One region of the Paenibacillus sp. MMO-58 genome, then DNA from elsewhere that is predicted to be linked to it. Evidence: riboswitches for the same ligand, from Rfam matches in the RefSeq annotation. Region 1 holds a riboswitch; the other holds the start of a gene.
What was found. Region 1 has a riboswitch for cyclic di-AMP ahead of WFJ73_RS21085 (hypothetical protein). Riboswitches for the same ligand answer to the same signal wherever they lie in the genome.

Region 1 (7,903 bases):
AATCTCAAGCATATAGGACTCCTGCTCGCTCCGGTTAAGGTCAAGCCGAAGCGCCTGCATAATCGCATCCTCGCGTTCCGTAATGGCTTGGCGCAGCTTGGCCAGCTGTGCCTGCCGGAATTCGAGACTCCGGGTTGCCCCCGTCCCGTAATAATGCCGCTGCTTCTCCAGCAATTGTTGAGCTGTCATATTCACGTTCATGCGATACCCCGCCTTTTCGATATTAATCCAGACTTTAAAAATGAAAATCTATGCTATAGTTAGGAAAAAAGGAGCGATGCCGATTGATCAAAATACTGCCTGCCCTTATTCTGCTCATGGGCTTGCTTTACATTTTTATCATTCCTGCTGAACCGCATGCCGTCAAGCTAATTTTCAAAGCGATCCCTATGCTGCTGATTATCGCTTATGCTTACTTGCAGTCCGCGCAAAACGGTAAGCGGTTTCAACGGATCCTGCTAACCGGTCTTGTCTTCAGCGTTGTTGGCGATGTCACCCTGGGTAACTTTGTCGTAGGGCTGTCCGCTTTTTTGATCGGCCATTTGTTTTATTTAAGCGGATTTTTCGGGCAGTGGAGGTTTTCCTTCTGGCGGCTCGTAACGATTATTCCAATCGGCGTGTATGCCGTATATATGGGCTACGAGCTGCTTGATGGGCTTACGAAATCGGGGGACGACGCTCTGAAAATCCCCGTTCTTGTCTATGTAACCGCCATTTCGCTGATGGGCTGGTCGGCCATGATGTCCGGCAACGCATGGGCGGTTGCGGGTGCCCTGCTCTTTATGGCTTCCGATTCCATTCTTGCCTGGAATAAGTTTATTTCGGATATTGCCGGGTCAGACGTGCTCATTATGGCCACTTATTATGCTGCTCAATTCTGCATCGCCGCCTGCATCGGATACCGGGGCCGCACAGCTCCCAAGCAAAAAGCCATGATCCTCTGATCATGGCTTTGATTATGCCTGGCCGGTTGTTATCCGGCTTTTTCCTTATTCATCTGCTTGCTGCGCAGCTGGCCGCAAGCCGCGTCGATGTCGGCGCCATGCTCGAGGCGGACGCTGACGCTGACGTCTTGTTTTTTCAGCGTATCGTAGAAGCTCTTAATGGAGTCGTTCTCGCTGCGCTGGTATTGGCTATGCTCGTCAACCGGATTATAAGGAATCAGGTTCACGTTCACGAGGGAGCGGCGGCGGTCGCCCACCAGCTCGGCAAGCTCAAGCGCATGCTCCGGCCGGTCGTTGACGTCCTTGAGCAGAATATACTCCAGCGTAATGCGGCGGTTCGTCCGCTCCAGATAATAATCGATCGCATCCATCAGCTTCTCGATCGGAATCGCTCGGTTGATCTTCATAATCCGCGTCCGCAGCTCATTATTAGGAGCATGCAGCGAGACCGCGAGGTTAACCCCTTGATCCTTGTCGGCAAACTCTCTGATTTTGTCCGCGAGGCCGCTTGTCGATACCGTAATATGGCGCGGACCGATAGCCAGACCTTTATGATCCTTCACCGTTGTAAGGAAGTCGTTCAGGTGAATAAAGTTATCGAACGGCTCGCCAATGCCCATAACAACGATATGGCTGACCTTCTCGCCTTGGCCGGATTCGTCGAGATGAAGCTGAATCTTCATAATCTGCTCGACAATCTCGCCGCTTGTCAGATCCCTGCTCTTCTTCAACAGGCCGCTCGCACAGAAGCTGCAGCCGATGTTGCAGCCAACCTGCGTGGTTACGCAGACCGACAAGCCGAACTTATGGCGCATCATCACCGTCTCGATCAGGTTGCCGTCATCCAGCTTGAGCAGCAGCTTGACCGTGCCGTCCTTCGACACCTGCTTCGTATGCTCGACCAGCGTCTGGATCGCAAAGTTCTCTTCCAGCAGCTTCACGAGGTCCGGATGAACATCCGTCATATCCGCAAAGCTCGTAACCCGCTTCCGGTACAAGTATTCCCACACCTGGGTCGCCCGGAACTTTTTATGCCCGCGCTCGCCCAGCCATGATGTTAATTGCTCTAATGTAAATCCATATATGGATGGTGTATTCATCGTTTTTCCTCTTTTCGTGAAACGCGGCCAAAGCCGCATACTGTTCCTATTGTCCCAAAATTAGCTGATGAAAACAAGGGGCCATTATAGTGCCGCTCAGCTCCTTACCGGCCCCTCCACCGCCGTAAAACGGTTTTTCCGTCTTATTCTGCTACTCCGGACAAACCGATTTGGGCTTGGGTTATACCTGCATTTCACAACGAATTACAGCATTCGAGAGATATAAGGTCCAAGAAGGAGCATGGTAGAGTTCCCTCCAAATGTAAACGCTCTAACCAAACTCCTTGTCAGAATTAGACAATATGCCGCCTCTACGGTTCATTTACAACTTCGGCCGTCAGGCGTAATATACGATTCAGCAAATGTAACAATCGCTGAGTTTCCGTTAAGGGAAACGGGGGAACCAATCGATAAGCGGCATGGCAACGGTGTGAGAGCCGGCGCGGCATGCTTATCCGGGGTGAATCCGGGAAAAGGCTGCGCGCGGCCGGACCCGGTAGGGCGACTCTCACCGTCCGAATCCGTCAGCTAACCTCGTAAGCGATGAAAATGCGACTGTCCAGTAGGCAGGGCATTTTCCAAGTAGAGAGGATGATGTGATCTTGTGACCTTCCAAGGCCGCGGGGATCTTTCCTCTGCGGCTTTTTCTCATGCCCATTTTTAATCAACTGTCTTTATCGCTTAATCCCCTTCACGGGGGGAACGGGGGAACCAATCGGGCAGCCGGCTGTTCCATACAGCCAGCATTGTCCACGGGGTGAATCGCCGAAGCAGCTCCATCTGAGCTCATCGGCGTAGGGCGACTCTTACGCCCGAATCCGTCAGCTAACTTCGTCAGCGTACCAAGAGAGGCAACGATGATCGTGAATATAGGCGCGGTTTATTTCCTGCTGCGCTTATAAGCCGCGTGAAGAGTCCCTCTTCCGCGGCTTTTTTGTTTGTCGTTGATTCCTCTAACCAAAAGAGGAGCGTAAACCATGGACGATTATATACTTGTCTCCGCACCCAATGTGCAGGGCGAGGATTTTATTAAACAGCTGCTGCACCGGCATATCCCGTTTGCCGCCATCGTGAACAATAAGACCGAATACGGGCGGATGCTGGAGCTTGGCGTGTCAACGATTATCGTCATCAATACAACTGACGAGGCTACATGGCGTGTCCCGGAGCTGCCGGTCGGACGAATCTTTTTATTCGAAAGGAGCCTGAATCTGTGCTGCCGCTATATCCAGATCTGCCGCAGCTGGACATCCAAATCGATCTGCGTCGTTACGGACAGCGCAAATCCCCGTCTGATCTATAAAGGGATGGGTGCTAATTATGTCATTCATTCCAATCATGCGGATACATCCTTTTTAATCATAAACGACCTCATGGCAAGCCAAGATAATCGGTAAGACCGAAAGTTATTCGCCATTCTTTTAGGAGGAATCCGCTATGCAGGATATCTATATGGTGCTGCTTCTGGCAGCGATATTCATACTCTTCGCCGGCTTTATGCATTGGTGCGACCGGGCCATTCAAGAGGAGGATCAGCGATGATTGTCACGTTAGTGCTTGCCCTGTTTCTCTTTCTTTACTTGATATACGCCTTGATTAATCCGGAGAAATTCTAAACCCTTATCAAATGCTGGGAGGCCGCAATGGCAATGGATATTTTACAGCTCCTTATCGTGGTTGGCGTGCTTGTACTGCTCGTCAAACCGCTCGGAACCTATGTGTACCACGTATACTCGGATCAACCGAACCGGACCGACCGCCTATTCGGCGGAACCGAACGGTTCATTTATAAATTAATCGGGCTGAAATCGCGTGAAGGCATGACCTGGAAAAAGTACGCGTTAAGCTTCCTTTTCACGAATATCGTGCTGGTCGCGATCAGTTATTTGATTCTGCGCCTGCAGGGCAGCCTTCCTGGCAACCCCAACGGCATTGGCGCCATGGAAGAAACGCTGTCGTTCAATACCGTTATCAGCTTTATTACGAATACGAACCTGCAGCATTACAGCGGCGAGACCGGGCTGTCCTATTTCTCGCAGATGGCCGTCATTATGATGATGATGTTCACCTCGGCGGCTACCGGCTTCTCGGTTGCAATTGCTTTTATCCGCGGCTTGACGAGCAGGGGCAGCACCATCGGCAACTTCTTTACCGACTTCGTGAAATCCCACACGCGGATTTTCCTGCCGCTCGCAACGCTCATTACGCTGGTTCTTGTGGCACTTCACGTGCCGCAGACCCTGCAGCCTAACGTAACGGCAACAACGCTGGAAGGGGCAACGCAAAGCATCGCAATCGGTCCGGTTGCTTCTCTGGAATCGATTAAGCACTTGGGTACAAACGGCGGCGGTTTCTTTGGCGTCAACTCGGCGCATCCTTTCGAGAATCCGAGCCCGCTTACGAACGTCATCGAGATTCTGTCCATGTGGGCGCTGCCTGCTTGCCTGCCTTATGTATACGGTCGTTTCGCGGGTAACCGCAAGCAAGGCTGGGTTGTATTTGGCGCCATGATGTCGCTGTTCCTGGTATTCCTTGCAACGGTCTACACGGCTGAGCTGCATGGCAATCCGGTTATGAACAATCTTGGCGCAGACGCCTCGCAAGGCAGCATGGAGGGCAAGGAAGTCAGGTTTGGCATTGCCCAATCCTCCCTCTTTACGGCGGTGACGACGGCGGCCACTACCGGTTCGGTCAATAACATGCATGATACGCTGACCCCGATCGGCGGTCTTGTCCCGCTGGCGGAGATGATGCTGAACGTTGTGTTTGGAGGTAAAGGCGTTGGCCTCGTCAATATGCTGATGTATGCGATTCTTGCGGTCTTTATCGCGGGACTAATGGTCGGTCGGACACCTGAGTTTCTCGGGCGGAAAATCGAACCAAAGGAAATGAAGCTGATCGCGATCGCGATTCTCGTTCATCCGTTTATTATTTTGGCGCCAACCGCCATTGCTTTCCTGACGGATCTTGGCCAGGGTGCCATCACGAACCCAGGCTTTCACGGCATCTCGCAGGTGCTCTATGAATACACCTCGTCAGCGGCGAATAACGGCTCCGGCTTTGAAGGTCTTGCCGACAATACGCCGTTCTGGAACATGACGACCGGCCTCGTCATGCTGCTTGGACGGTATGTTTCGATGATTGCCATGCTGGCTGTAGCCGGATCCTTGGTCCGCAAAAAGCCCGTACCGGAAACGATCGGAACATTCCGGACGGACAACGTGCTGTTTGGCGGGATTCTAGTAGGAACCGTCGTTATTGTCGGCGCGCTGACGTTCCTGCCTGCCGTTGTACTTGGACCTATTGCAGAGCATTTAACGATTCGCTAACGGATAAGGATGAGGTGAATAACCGTGACCACACAACGTAAATCCATGCTGACCTCGGCGATTATAAGTCGCGCGGCGAAGGACAGCTTTCTGAAATTAAATCCGCTGACCATGATGAGAAATCCCGTCATGTTTGTCGTAGAGGTCGGCACGCTTGTCGTCCTGCTGATGACGATTTTCCCCGGCTACTTCGGAACGGAGGGACGAATAGGATTCAATCTGACGGTCTTTCTGATCCTGCTGTTCACCGTCCTGTTCGCTAATTTCGCGGAAGCGCTGGCCGAAGGACGGGGCAAAGCCCAGGCGGACTCGCTCAAGAAGAGCAAAAAGGACATTACGGCAAACAAAGTTACGGGCCAGACCATAAAACAGGTATCGTCAACCGAGCTCCGCAAAGGCGATATCGTCGTTGTCTCCGAAGGAGAGATGATTCCGGGTGACGGCGAAATTATCGAAGGCCTTGCCTCTGTCGACGAGTCGGCAATCACCGGCGAATCTGCACCGGTGATCAAGGAAGCCGGCGGCGACTTCAGCTCGGTAACGGGCGGCACCCGCGTTGTCAGCGACCGGATCAAGGTCCGGATTATGAGCGATCCCGGCGAATCGTTTATCGACCGCATGATCTCTCTGGTTGAAGGCGCCAAACGCCAAAAGACGCCTAACGAGCTGGCGCTGAACACGCTGCTCACCAGCCTGACGCTGATCTTCCTGATCGTTGTGGTTACCCTTGCGCCAATCGCCAAATATGTTGGCGTAGAACTTGACATACCGGTGCTTATCGCCCTGCTGGTCTGTCTCATCCCGACTACCATCGGCGGTCTGCTCTCAGCAATCGGGATCGCCGGCATGGACCGGGTGACGCAGTTTAACGTGCTGGCCATGTCCGGCAAAGCGGTAGAAGCAGCCGGCGACATTAATACGATGATTCTGGATAAGACCGGTACCATCACGTACGGCAACCGGATGGCAAGCGACTTCCTGCCCGTCAAAGGCGTAACCGTTCAGGAGCTTGGCGAGTGGGCGGCGGTCAGCTCGGCCAAGGACGAAACGCCGGAGGGCCGTTCCGTCCTGGAGCTGATGAAGAGCAAACAGCTGAGCTATCAGGCCCAACTTGCCGAGAATGCGCAGGTCATTGCGTTTACGGCCGAGACCCGGATGAGCGGTCTGGATCTTCCGGACGGTCGGAAAGTCCGCAAGGGCGCCGTCGATGCCGTGAAGAAATGGGTAGCTTCCCAAGGCGGCACCGTCCCGTCCGATCTCGACGCTACCGGCGAAGGAGTTGCCGTGCTTGGCGGTACGCCGCTCGCCGTTGCGGTTGATAACCGCATCTACGGGATTATTTATTTGAAGGATACCGTGAAGCCGGGCATGCAGGAGAGATTCGAGCAGCTACGCCGCATGGGGATCAAGACGATTATGTGTACCGGCGACAACCCGCTGACAGCCGCAACGATTGCCCGCGAAGCCGGGGTTGACGATTTTGTGGCGGAGAGTAGGCCCGAGGATAAAATCGCGCTGATCCGCCGCGAGCAGGCGGCAGGCAGCCTGGTTGCGATGACGGGCGACGGGACGAACGACGCTCCGGCGCTTGCCCAGGCTGACGTTGGCCTTGCCATGAACAGCGGTACCGTTGCCGCGAAGGAAGCGGCCAATATGATCGACCTGGATTCCGACCCGTCCAAAATTATCGAGGTCGTTGCGATCGGCAAGCAGCTCCTGATGACGCGCGGCGCGCTGACGACTTTTAGTATCGCGAACGATATCGCCAAATATTTTGCCATTATTCCGGCCATGTTTATGATCGCGATCCCTCAGATGGACGCCCTGAACATTATGAAGCTTGGCTCGCCGTCTTCGGCCATTCTGTCCGCGCTTATCTTTAACGCGATCATCATTCCGCTGCTCATTCCGCTGGCTATGCGGGGGGTGCAGTATAAACCGATGAGCGCGTCGAGGCTGCTAAGCAAAAACCTGCTGATCTACGGACTTGGCGGCGTCCTTGCCCCGTTCGTCGGCATTAAGCTGATCGACCTGCTTGTTCATGTATGGATCTAGACCGATCTGAAAGGAAGAGATAATCATGACGAACTCCACATCTTCATCGGGATCTAACGGCTCTCTCTTTATGATTGCCTTAAGAGCCAGTATCGCGTTTATTCTGCTATGCGGCATTATTTACCCGTTAGTGTCAACGGGCCTTGCGCAGTTGCTCTTCCCTCATCAGGCGAACGGCAGCATGATCAAGGATTCGAACGGCCGGATTATCGGTTCCTCCTTGATCGGGCAAAGCTTCACCGACCCTGCTTATTTCCAAGGACGGGTATCCAGCATCGACTATAAAGCGGAAGCATCCGGATCCAACAACTACGCGCCTTCGAATCCCGACATGCTGCAGCGGACCAAAGATTCGATTGCCGCCTGGCAGGCTGCCAATCCCGACGTTCCGGTCAGCCAGCTTCCGCTTGCGCTGATTACCAACTCCGGCTCGGGTCTTGACCCGCATATTACGCCGGCATCCGCCGACGTTCAA
Region 2 (7,903 bases), on a different contig from region 1:
GACGGAAACGGATTCCACGGTGTCCTTATGCGGCCGCAGTACGGTTCAGATCAGCGGACATGGACCGCTGGATTTGGGGCAATGGAGCAAACGGCTGGAGCCGGCTGCGGTGAAGGTGGAGCTTAACGCTTATTTGCTTAAAGCCGAGCTGCCGGAAGGAGAGCGGCTGGTGCTGTTCCCGGACGGCAGGGTGCTTGTGCAGGGGACGGAGGATCTTGTCCGCGCCAAGACGCTGTACGCGAGATATATCGGATATTGATCATAGAGGAGATGAGAGCAGGATGAAGGATTTTCGTCTGTACGCGATCACGGGAGAGCAATTCCATCCCGGCCGCGACATGCTGGAAGTGATGGAGGAAGCAATCAAAGGCGGCGTGGATATTATTCAGCTGCGGGATAAGGACGGCAGCCCGGAAGAGGTGCTGCGCAAGGCGAAGGCACTGCGGGAGCTGACGCGGAAATACGGCGTGACGTTTATCGTCAACGATTATATCGACATCGCGCTGGAAGTAGACGCCGACGGCGTCCATCTCGGGCAAAACGACGTCTCGCTCACGGAAGCAAGACAACGCGTCGGAGATAAAATCATTGGCATTTCCACGCACGCCATTGAGGAGGCATTGCTTGCCGAAGAGCAAGGCGCCGACTATATCGGCGTTGGGCCTGTATTCCCGACAAAGACGAAGGTGGATGTCGTTGATCCTGTAACGGTGGAATACGTTCGGCAGGTAGCGGAAAAGGTCCGCATTCCTTTTGTCGCGATTGGCGGAATTAAGCTGGGCAACGTGGATGAAGTGCTTGCGGCGGGAGCAACAAGAATTTGCGCGGTAAGCGAGATTGTCGGAAGCGCCGATGTCGCGGGCACCTGCCAGGCCTTCCTCCGCAAGCTGGAAGGAGCGGGGGAGTCGCATGCTGCTGATCGTTAATGGCGAGTCCCAAGAGCTGGATGCCCGCACGATCGGGGATGTCATTCTTCATTTCGGACTGGAAGGGCGTCCGGTCGTCGTTGAAGCGGATGGCGAGATTATCGCGAAGGAACAGTGGCCGGACACGGAAGTAAGGCCGCAGATGAGGATAGAGCTGGTTCATTTTGTCGGGGGAGGCTGAAAATAGGATGAAAAAGGATATATGGCATATCGGGGGACATGAGCTCACCTCGCGGTTTTTTATCGGGACGGGATTATTTCCAAGCCCTTACGTGCAGAAGGAAGCGATCCGGGAGTCGGGGGCGGAGGTGCTGACCTTTGCGATCCGCCGGATTAATCTCGCTTCAACCGAAGATGATTCGATTCTGCAGCATGTGGAAGGGGAAAGCTTCCGTTTCCTGCCGAATACGTCCGGCGCAAGCACGGCCGAAGAAGCGGTCCGTATTGCCCGGCTCGCAAGGGCTTCGGGGCTGAGCGATTGGATCAAGGTCGAGATTAGCGCCAACGAGCGCACGCTGCTGCCCGATCCGCTCGAGACGCTGAAGGCAACGGAAATTCTCGTCAAGGAAGGCTTTACGGTCCTTCCTTACACATCGGACGATCCGATTCTGTGCAAAAGGCTGGAGGAAGCCGGAGCGGCGGCCGTCATGCCGGGAGCGGCGCCTATCGGTACGGGGCTTGGCATTTTGAATCCTTATAATATCGGCCTGATCGTGGAGGAAGCGAAGGTGCCGATTATCGTGGATGCGGGCCTTGGTTCGGTCAGCGACGTTGCGCAGGCGATGGAGCTTGGCGTGACGGGCGTCTTAATGAATACGCCGGTTGCCAAAGCGAAGGATCCGGTTGGCATGGCGCGGGCGATGAGGCTGGCTATTGAAGCGGGTCGTCTGTCGTATTTATCGGGACGGATCTCGAAAAAACGTTACGCATCGGCAAGCAGCGGTCACGAGCAATTTATTGTGAAGTAACGGGCCGATTATTTGATAGAAAGCTGGTCTAATCATGGGAGAAACGATTGTCATTATGGGCGGAGGCGTAGTTGGTCTCTCCTGCGCTTTCGAGCTTCAGAAGCGGGGGCATCAAGCTATTGTCTTAGAGATTGGCCGCTGCGGCGGGCAGGCCTCCGGGGCTGCGGCCGGAATGCTCGCCCCCTACTCGGAAAATGTGGAAGGGCCGGATGAATTCTTCCGCTTGTGCCGGGAAAGCCTGCGGCTGTATCCGTCCTGGCGCGACGAGGTCCGGCAGGTATCCGGCAGCACCTTCGAATATACCGATTCGGGCAGTCTCTATATTGCCTATCACGAAGCGGACCGTCTGGCTCTGGAGGGACGTCGCCTCTGGCAGAACGAGCATGGATCAAGCGGTATTGTGCTGGAAGGGGATGAACTGTTCCGGCAGGAGCCGATGTTGTCCCGCGAGGTGAAGGCCGCTCTTTACACGCCGGAGGAAAGCCATGTCTACGCGCCGGATTACGTGTTGGCGCTCGAGCAAGCATGCCGCCTGACCGGTGTTCGAATCTTCGAGCAGCTAGGCTCGGTAACCGTCGACAAGTGGCGCGAGGATATCGTTGTTACCGCCGAGACCGGCTGGAGCTTTACCGGCGACCGCCTGGTCGTCTGCTCCGGCGCCTGGGCACAGGAGCTTGAGGATGTATTCGGCATCCGTATTCCGGTGTACCCGATCCGCGGTCAGATTTGCGCTTATGAAGCGGAAGTAAAGCCGGTACAGCACATGGTGTTCTGCAATCAGGGTTATCTGGTTGCAAAAGAAAACGGTACGCTCGTATGCGGAGCTTCCGAGGATGTGGCGGGCTTTGATACAACCGTTACGGAGCGTGGAATCGAGCGGCTGCGCAAATGGAACAAGCAGGCGTTTCCGTTTCTGGAGGGGCGGGAGCCGTTCCACCGCTGGGCAGGCCTCCGGCCATCCACGCAGGACGGTTTCCCTTTGCTTGGACCGCTGCAGGAATCGGGCGGCCGCGTCCTTATGGCGGCGGGCCATTACCGCAACGGCATTCTTCTCAGCCCGGTAACGGCACAGGTTGTGGCCGATTATATCGATAACGGCAGCAGGCTGCCGGCGTTTGCGCCGGAACGGTTTTCCTACTAAACGATAAACGGGGTGAAATAAAAATGGCGGAATACATAAACGGCAATGTAGCCCGGGCTTTGACGATTGCCGGCTCGGACAGCGGCGGCGGAGCAGGCATTCAGGCGGATTTGAAAACATTCCAGGAGCTTGGCGCTTACGGGATGTCGGCCTTAACGGCGATTACAGCGCAAAATACGCTTGGCGTGCAAGGCGTATACCCGCTCGCCAAGGAAGCGGTAAAGGCGCAGATTCACTCCGTCGGCAGCGATATCGGCGTTGATGCTTTGAAGACCGGCATGTTGTTTAGTGCCGAGATTATTGAGGAAGTAGCCGAGGCGATTGCTTTCTTCGGCTGGAAGAAGGTTGTGGTAGACCCGGTTATGATCGCCAAAGGCGGCGCGTCGCTCCTGCAGGTAGAAGCCGTCCGGGCTTTAAGCCGCAAGCTGCTGCCGCTCACGATGATTATTACGCCAAACATTCCGGAGGCCGAGCATCTGACCGGGATGGCCGTTCGCAACAAGGCCGACAAGCTCGAAGCGGCGAAAAAGCTGTCCAGCCTCGGCGCCCGTTATGTCCTGATCAAGGGCGGGCATGAAGCAGGAGCTGAAGCGGTGGATTTGCTCTTCGACGGCAGTTGTTATAGCGAGCTGGCAGGCAGACGGATCGAAACGGCCCGCACCCATGGCACCGGTTGTACGTATTCGGCTGCGCTCACTGCAGGCCTCGCTCAAGGGCTTGAAATCGAGGAAGCCGTTCGCCAGGCAAAAGCCTATATACAAGCCGCCATTGAAGACGGCATTATCGTCGGCAGCGGACATGGCCCAACGAATCATTGGGCATACCGCAAGAGAGGGCTAGTTGCCAGATAGTGGACAAGATCTAGTCCTAATTTCACACCTCTGATCATACATTTGATTAAGAGGAGCGTGAATGTGGTGGAGGATAACAAAGTCAAGCGTTATTATCAGCTTAAGCAAAAGCAGAAGGAAATCGAGCAGGAATTATCCGAGCTGCGCGGTGAAATTATACAGCATTGCGCCGAGCTGGACCTCTCCGAACTGGAGGTAGGCAGCTACAAGGTGAAGATTGTTTCTCAGGAGCGCAAGGAATTTGATGAGAGCAAGCTGTATGCTGCTCTTCCCGATCCCGATGTATGGCGGTTGCTTTCGAAGCCCGATACCTCCAAAATCGCCGGTCTCATCAAGCTGAATGTTATATCCGAAGATACCATCAAGGATACATTTTCGGTTAAGCACTTATTTCTTCTTCAAGTGGATAAGAAGTAACCGCAGAGAGTTAACGTAACCCCGTCCAACCATCCCTTGGGAAATTGGGCGGGGATTATTATTGATTAATTGTTGACAATATTAAGAATTGTGAGATAATTATAATAAGCTTAGTTCTCGGCGTTGCCGAGAAGCGGGGAAACCAATCTTTTGGGGCGAATCAGCCGGTTATCGGCTGTAGGGAACCATCTATCCCGAGTCCGTCAGCTAACCTCGTCAGCTTTGAGATGGGTCTTTTGCGAATAACATTGCAAACGATAGACCCTTGCTGGGTCTTTTTCTGTTTTAAAGGCCCAAAATGCACGCAGACCATGTTCATGCTCTGTGCTGCGGGGGTCTTTTTTTTCATTTTTCGTGGAGGTGGGATGGACTTCCCGGCATAGGTGATGCTTTTAATAACCTTTTGGAGGGATGCGAAATGGTACAACCAATGGCCGATAACGGTAGATCGGCAGGTCTGTCGGAGGCGGAAAGAGAACGGCTTAAGAAGCATTTTCGCGTCAATGATTATTACTTAAATCTGATTGACTGGGATGATCCGAAGGATCCGATCCGCAAGCATCTGATTGCGGCGGGCGAAGCCCCTCACGTGATCCAGGAGTTCACTTGGGAAGCTGCCGGCTGTAAGCACATTTATCAATCGATGGTTCTTCTCCCCGTATCCCATGCAGCAGAAGGAATTGCTTACATCGCAGAACATAATGAGATTCATAAGGTTGTGTTGACGGGAGATAGCCTGATGTTAGGTATTGCCAAGCTGACTAGAATTATCGAGCAGCTGCGGGATATCGAGCATATCGGCACGATTAGGCTGGATTCCAGAATGCCGGTTCATAATCCAATGCGAATTTATGAGGACCATGAACTATTAGAGATGTTAAGCCGGTTCTCGAGTCCGGAGAAGCGGATCTATTTGATGACTACGATTAACCATCCGAGAGAACTAACGTCCGAAGCGAAGAAAGCATTTAATGCCCTTCACCAGGCGGGAGTTGTCGTTCTTAATCAAACCCCTATTGTCAAGGGCGTTAATAATGACCCTCTTCTATTAGGCAAGCTGATTGATCAGCTGTCCCAGGCTGGGGTTTCGCCATATTCCTTTATTATTAACCGTCCTAATCCTTCATATCCCGAGTCTAGTCTGTCCCTTCAAACGCAGTTTTCTATCGTTCAGCAAGCAAAAGAACTAACCGCGGAGCTTGGAAAGCGGATCAGGCTTTTGATGGCCCATGATTATGGCAAGGTTGAATTGTTGGATATAGAAGGCGGCAAAGCCTACGTGAAATATCATCACTATCAAGAAGAAGGAAAAGGCCGTTTTATCATGCTGGATTGTCCTCCAGAAGCATCGTGGCTGGAGGATCTGTCGGAGCATGACGATCATATGGTCTATCTGCCTTCCGGTCAGCCTGCCAAGAACAAATAAAGGATGTTCGCAAGCTCAAGGAGAAGTAAGAAGGGATACCATTTCGCATCCCGGGAGGCTTCTGTCAATGAGAGTATACAGCCAGGAAATTGTGAACGCCCTGCAGTCTCAGCAGGAAGAAGTAAACTTGAACGATACGCAGGTTATTGTGAAGGTTAATCCGGAAGAGACGAGGGCCGGTTATCTGGATCCTTACGAGCTTCAGATTATTAGGAAATGGGCCGGGGAACAAAAGGCTGCCCCAGCCCAGCCTCCGTCGCCAGCCGAGCAGCTGCAGCTTATTCGGGATTCCATGGGATTTCCGAACCGTAATTTGAATACCGTTGAGATTTACACCGGTTACGAACGCGTAAAGCTTGGCGACAATGAGGTTGGCCTATGGCGGTACTACCCGCGCAAGTCGATGCGTAAGCCTAATAAGCCTTGTCTCATTTATATTCATGGCGGCGGCTGGATCGGCGGTACCGTGTTTGCGGTGGAGAACCCTTGCCGGCTGATCGCCGAGCTGGCCGATGCCGTTGTCTTTAATATTGATTATTCATTAGCTCCGGAGCATAAGTTCCCTAACGGATTTGACGATTGCTTTAATGCCGTTCAATATATTTACGAGCATGCCGAGGAATACGGCATCGACCGGAACCGGATTGCCGTAGGCGGCGACAGTGCCGGCGGCAACCTGTCTGCTGCCGTAGCAACCAAGGACCGGGATTTAGGTACGCGTATGGTAGCCCAGCAGGTGCTGATTTATCCGTGCGTGACCTTCCTTAACGGGGTGAACGGTTATCGGTGGGAGCTGTCCCAATTCGAGATGGCGGATGAACAAAGAGCGATGATTGATCCGATGCTGGGGATTGGACGGCCTACCGAAGCCGACCCGGAAGGCAGAAAGGCTTGGGAGCATTATTTGCCGAATGAGGAGGATGTCCGTAATCCTTATGTCAGTCCGCTTCTGGCTGACAGCACCGGATTACCGCGTACGTTATGCGTAGGAGCCGAATTTGATGGGCTGCGCATTCAGTCGGAAGTATACAGCAGGCAGCTTGCGGCCGCCGGCGTACCGGTCAAGACCATCCGGTACAAAGGCTGTACGCATGCTTTTATCGACCGTCTGGGCTTTGTGCCGCAGGCCGAGGATTTATGTATCGAAATTGCAAATGCTTTGAAAGCACTATAATAGAAGAGATCATTTTTCCAAGCCCGTTCTTCCTTGATGGAAGAATGGGCTTTTATCCTTAAATCCCGGTGTAAAAAATGAAAAATCAGGATTATAGCATAGTTGATAGGATGCAACAAGTAAGAAAATACTCATCATAGACTCATAGGATTCTCAGAAAGTGGTTAAGACCCAAGAAACGCCTAGATTACAGCATTCTTAACGCTTTCATTTACCGCTCGTTGCCAATTTTTGCGGGTGTTCTTGGGTTCGGAGCGTTATTTATAATAGCCCTATCACGATTGATAGGGAGTGAACAACAAATGAAATTCATGACAAAAATCGCGATGCTATTGGTGGCTATCGCATTACCGGTAACAGCGCTTCTTCATACGACTGCGGATGCCGCGATGTCAGCAGACGCGAAAAGAGCGAAGGTTGTCCAAACGGCATTAAACTTAAAAAATAAAGTCAATTACGTACATTGGCAAGACCGTCAAGAAAAAAAAGCCCCTTACGCAACAGACTGCTCCGGTTACACGGCGCTTGTATATAAACTTGCTAACGTTGGCGTTACCCTGGTTAACCGTGATGATGATGCTCAAGCAAAAGTGGGCACTAAAGTCGGCTACGGCAACTTCAAAAAAGGCGATCTTCTGTTCTTCTGGAACAGCGGCTCGAAAAACCATAAAGACGTAGGCCATGTCGGCATCTACATCGGCAACGGCAAAATGATTCATAACGCAAGTCCTTCGGCAGACGTTATTATTTCGGATGTTAACTCGAGCTATTATAAGCAGCGTTTCATCGTGGGACGTCGCGTGATTAACTAGTTCTTATTATCTTAGTTTTGATGCAAACTACGCATTCGAATATTCTTTCGACCGCTGTTGTTCGGAGATTCCATGATTCAATTGGTTTAAGTGGGAATCTCCGAACAAAGGCGTACGCTTCGCTTCTCAAGGAACATTCGACTGACTCCGTATCAGTTAAAACTGAAGATAAGAAAGACAATATTTAA

Region 2: another riboswitch for cyclic di-AMP. It lies ahead of WFJ73_RS13665 (KamA family radical SAM protein); the one in region 1 lies ahead of WFJ73_RS21085 (hypothetical protein).

What each region holds. Positions count from the first base shown of each region.
Region 1 covers NZ_JBBCVY010000007.1:177,773-185,675, forward strand. Annotated here, with positions in the region: gene WFJ73_RS21070 (aldehyde dehydrogenase) at 1-201, opposite strand, end outside; gene WFJ73_RS21075 (lysoplasmalogenase) at 285-944, shown strand; gene rlmN (23S rRNA (adenine(2503)-C(2))-methyltransferase RlmN) at 974-2,044, opposite strand; cyclic di-AMP (ydaO/yuaA leader) riboswitch at 2,407-2,602, shown strand; cyclic di-AMP (ydaO/yuaA leader) riboswitch at 2,713-2,900, shown strand; gene WFJ73_RS21085 (hypothetical protein) at 3,022-3,441, shown strand; gene kdpF (K(+)-transporting ATPase subunit F) at 3,583-3,660, shown strand; gene kdpA (potassium-transporting ATPase subunit KdpA) at 3,694-5,373, shown strand; gene kdpB (potassium-transporting ATPase subunit KdpB) at 5,419-7,428, shown strand; gene kdpC (potassium-transporting ATPase subunit KdpC) at 7,454-7,903, shown strand, end outside.
Region 2 covers NZ_JBBCVY010000004.1:1,028-8,930, forward strand. Annotated here, with positions in the region: gene WFJ73_RS13630 (thiazole biosynthesis adenylyltransferase ThiF) at 1-259, shown strand, start outside; gene thiE (thiamine phosphate synthase) at 282-926, shown strand; gene thiS (sulfur carrier protein ThiS) at 910-1,107, shown strand; gene WFJ73_RS13645 (thiazole synthase) at 1,115-1,894, shown strand; gene thiO (glycine oxidase ThiO) at 1,929-3,035, shown strand; gene thiD (bifunctional hydroxymethylpyrimidine kinase/phosphomethylpyrimidine kinase) at 3,059-3,886, shown strand; gene WFJ73_RS13660 (hypothetical protein) at 3,953-4,303, shown strand; cyclic di-AMP (ydaO/yuaA leader) riboswitch at 4,401-4,539, shown strand; gene WFJ73_RS13665 (KamA family radical SAM protein) at 4,722-5,729, shown strand; gene WFJ73_RS13670 (alpha/beta hydrolase) at 5,797-6,903, shown strand; gene WFJ73_RS13675 (C40 family peptidase) at 7,206-7,715, shown strand.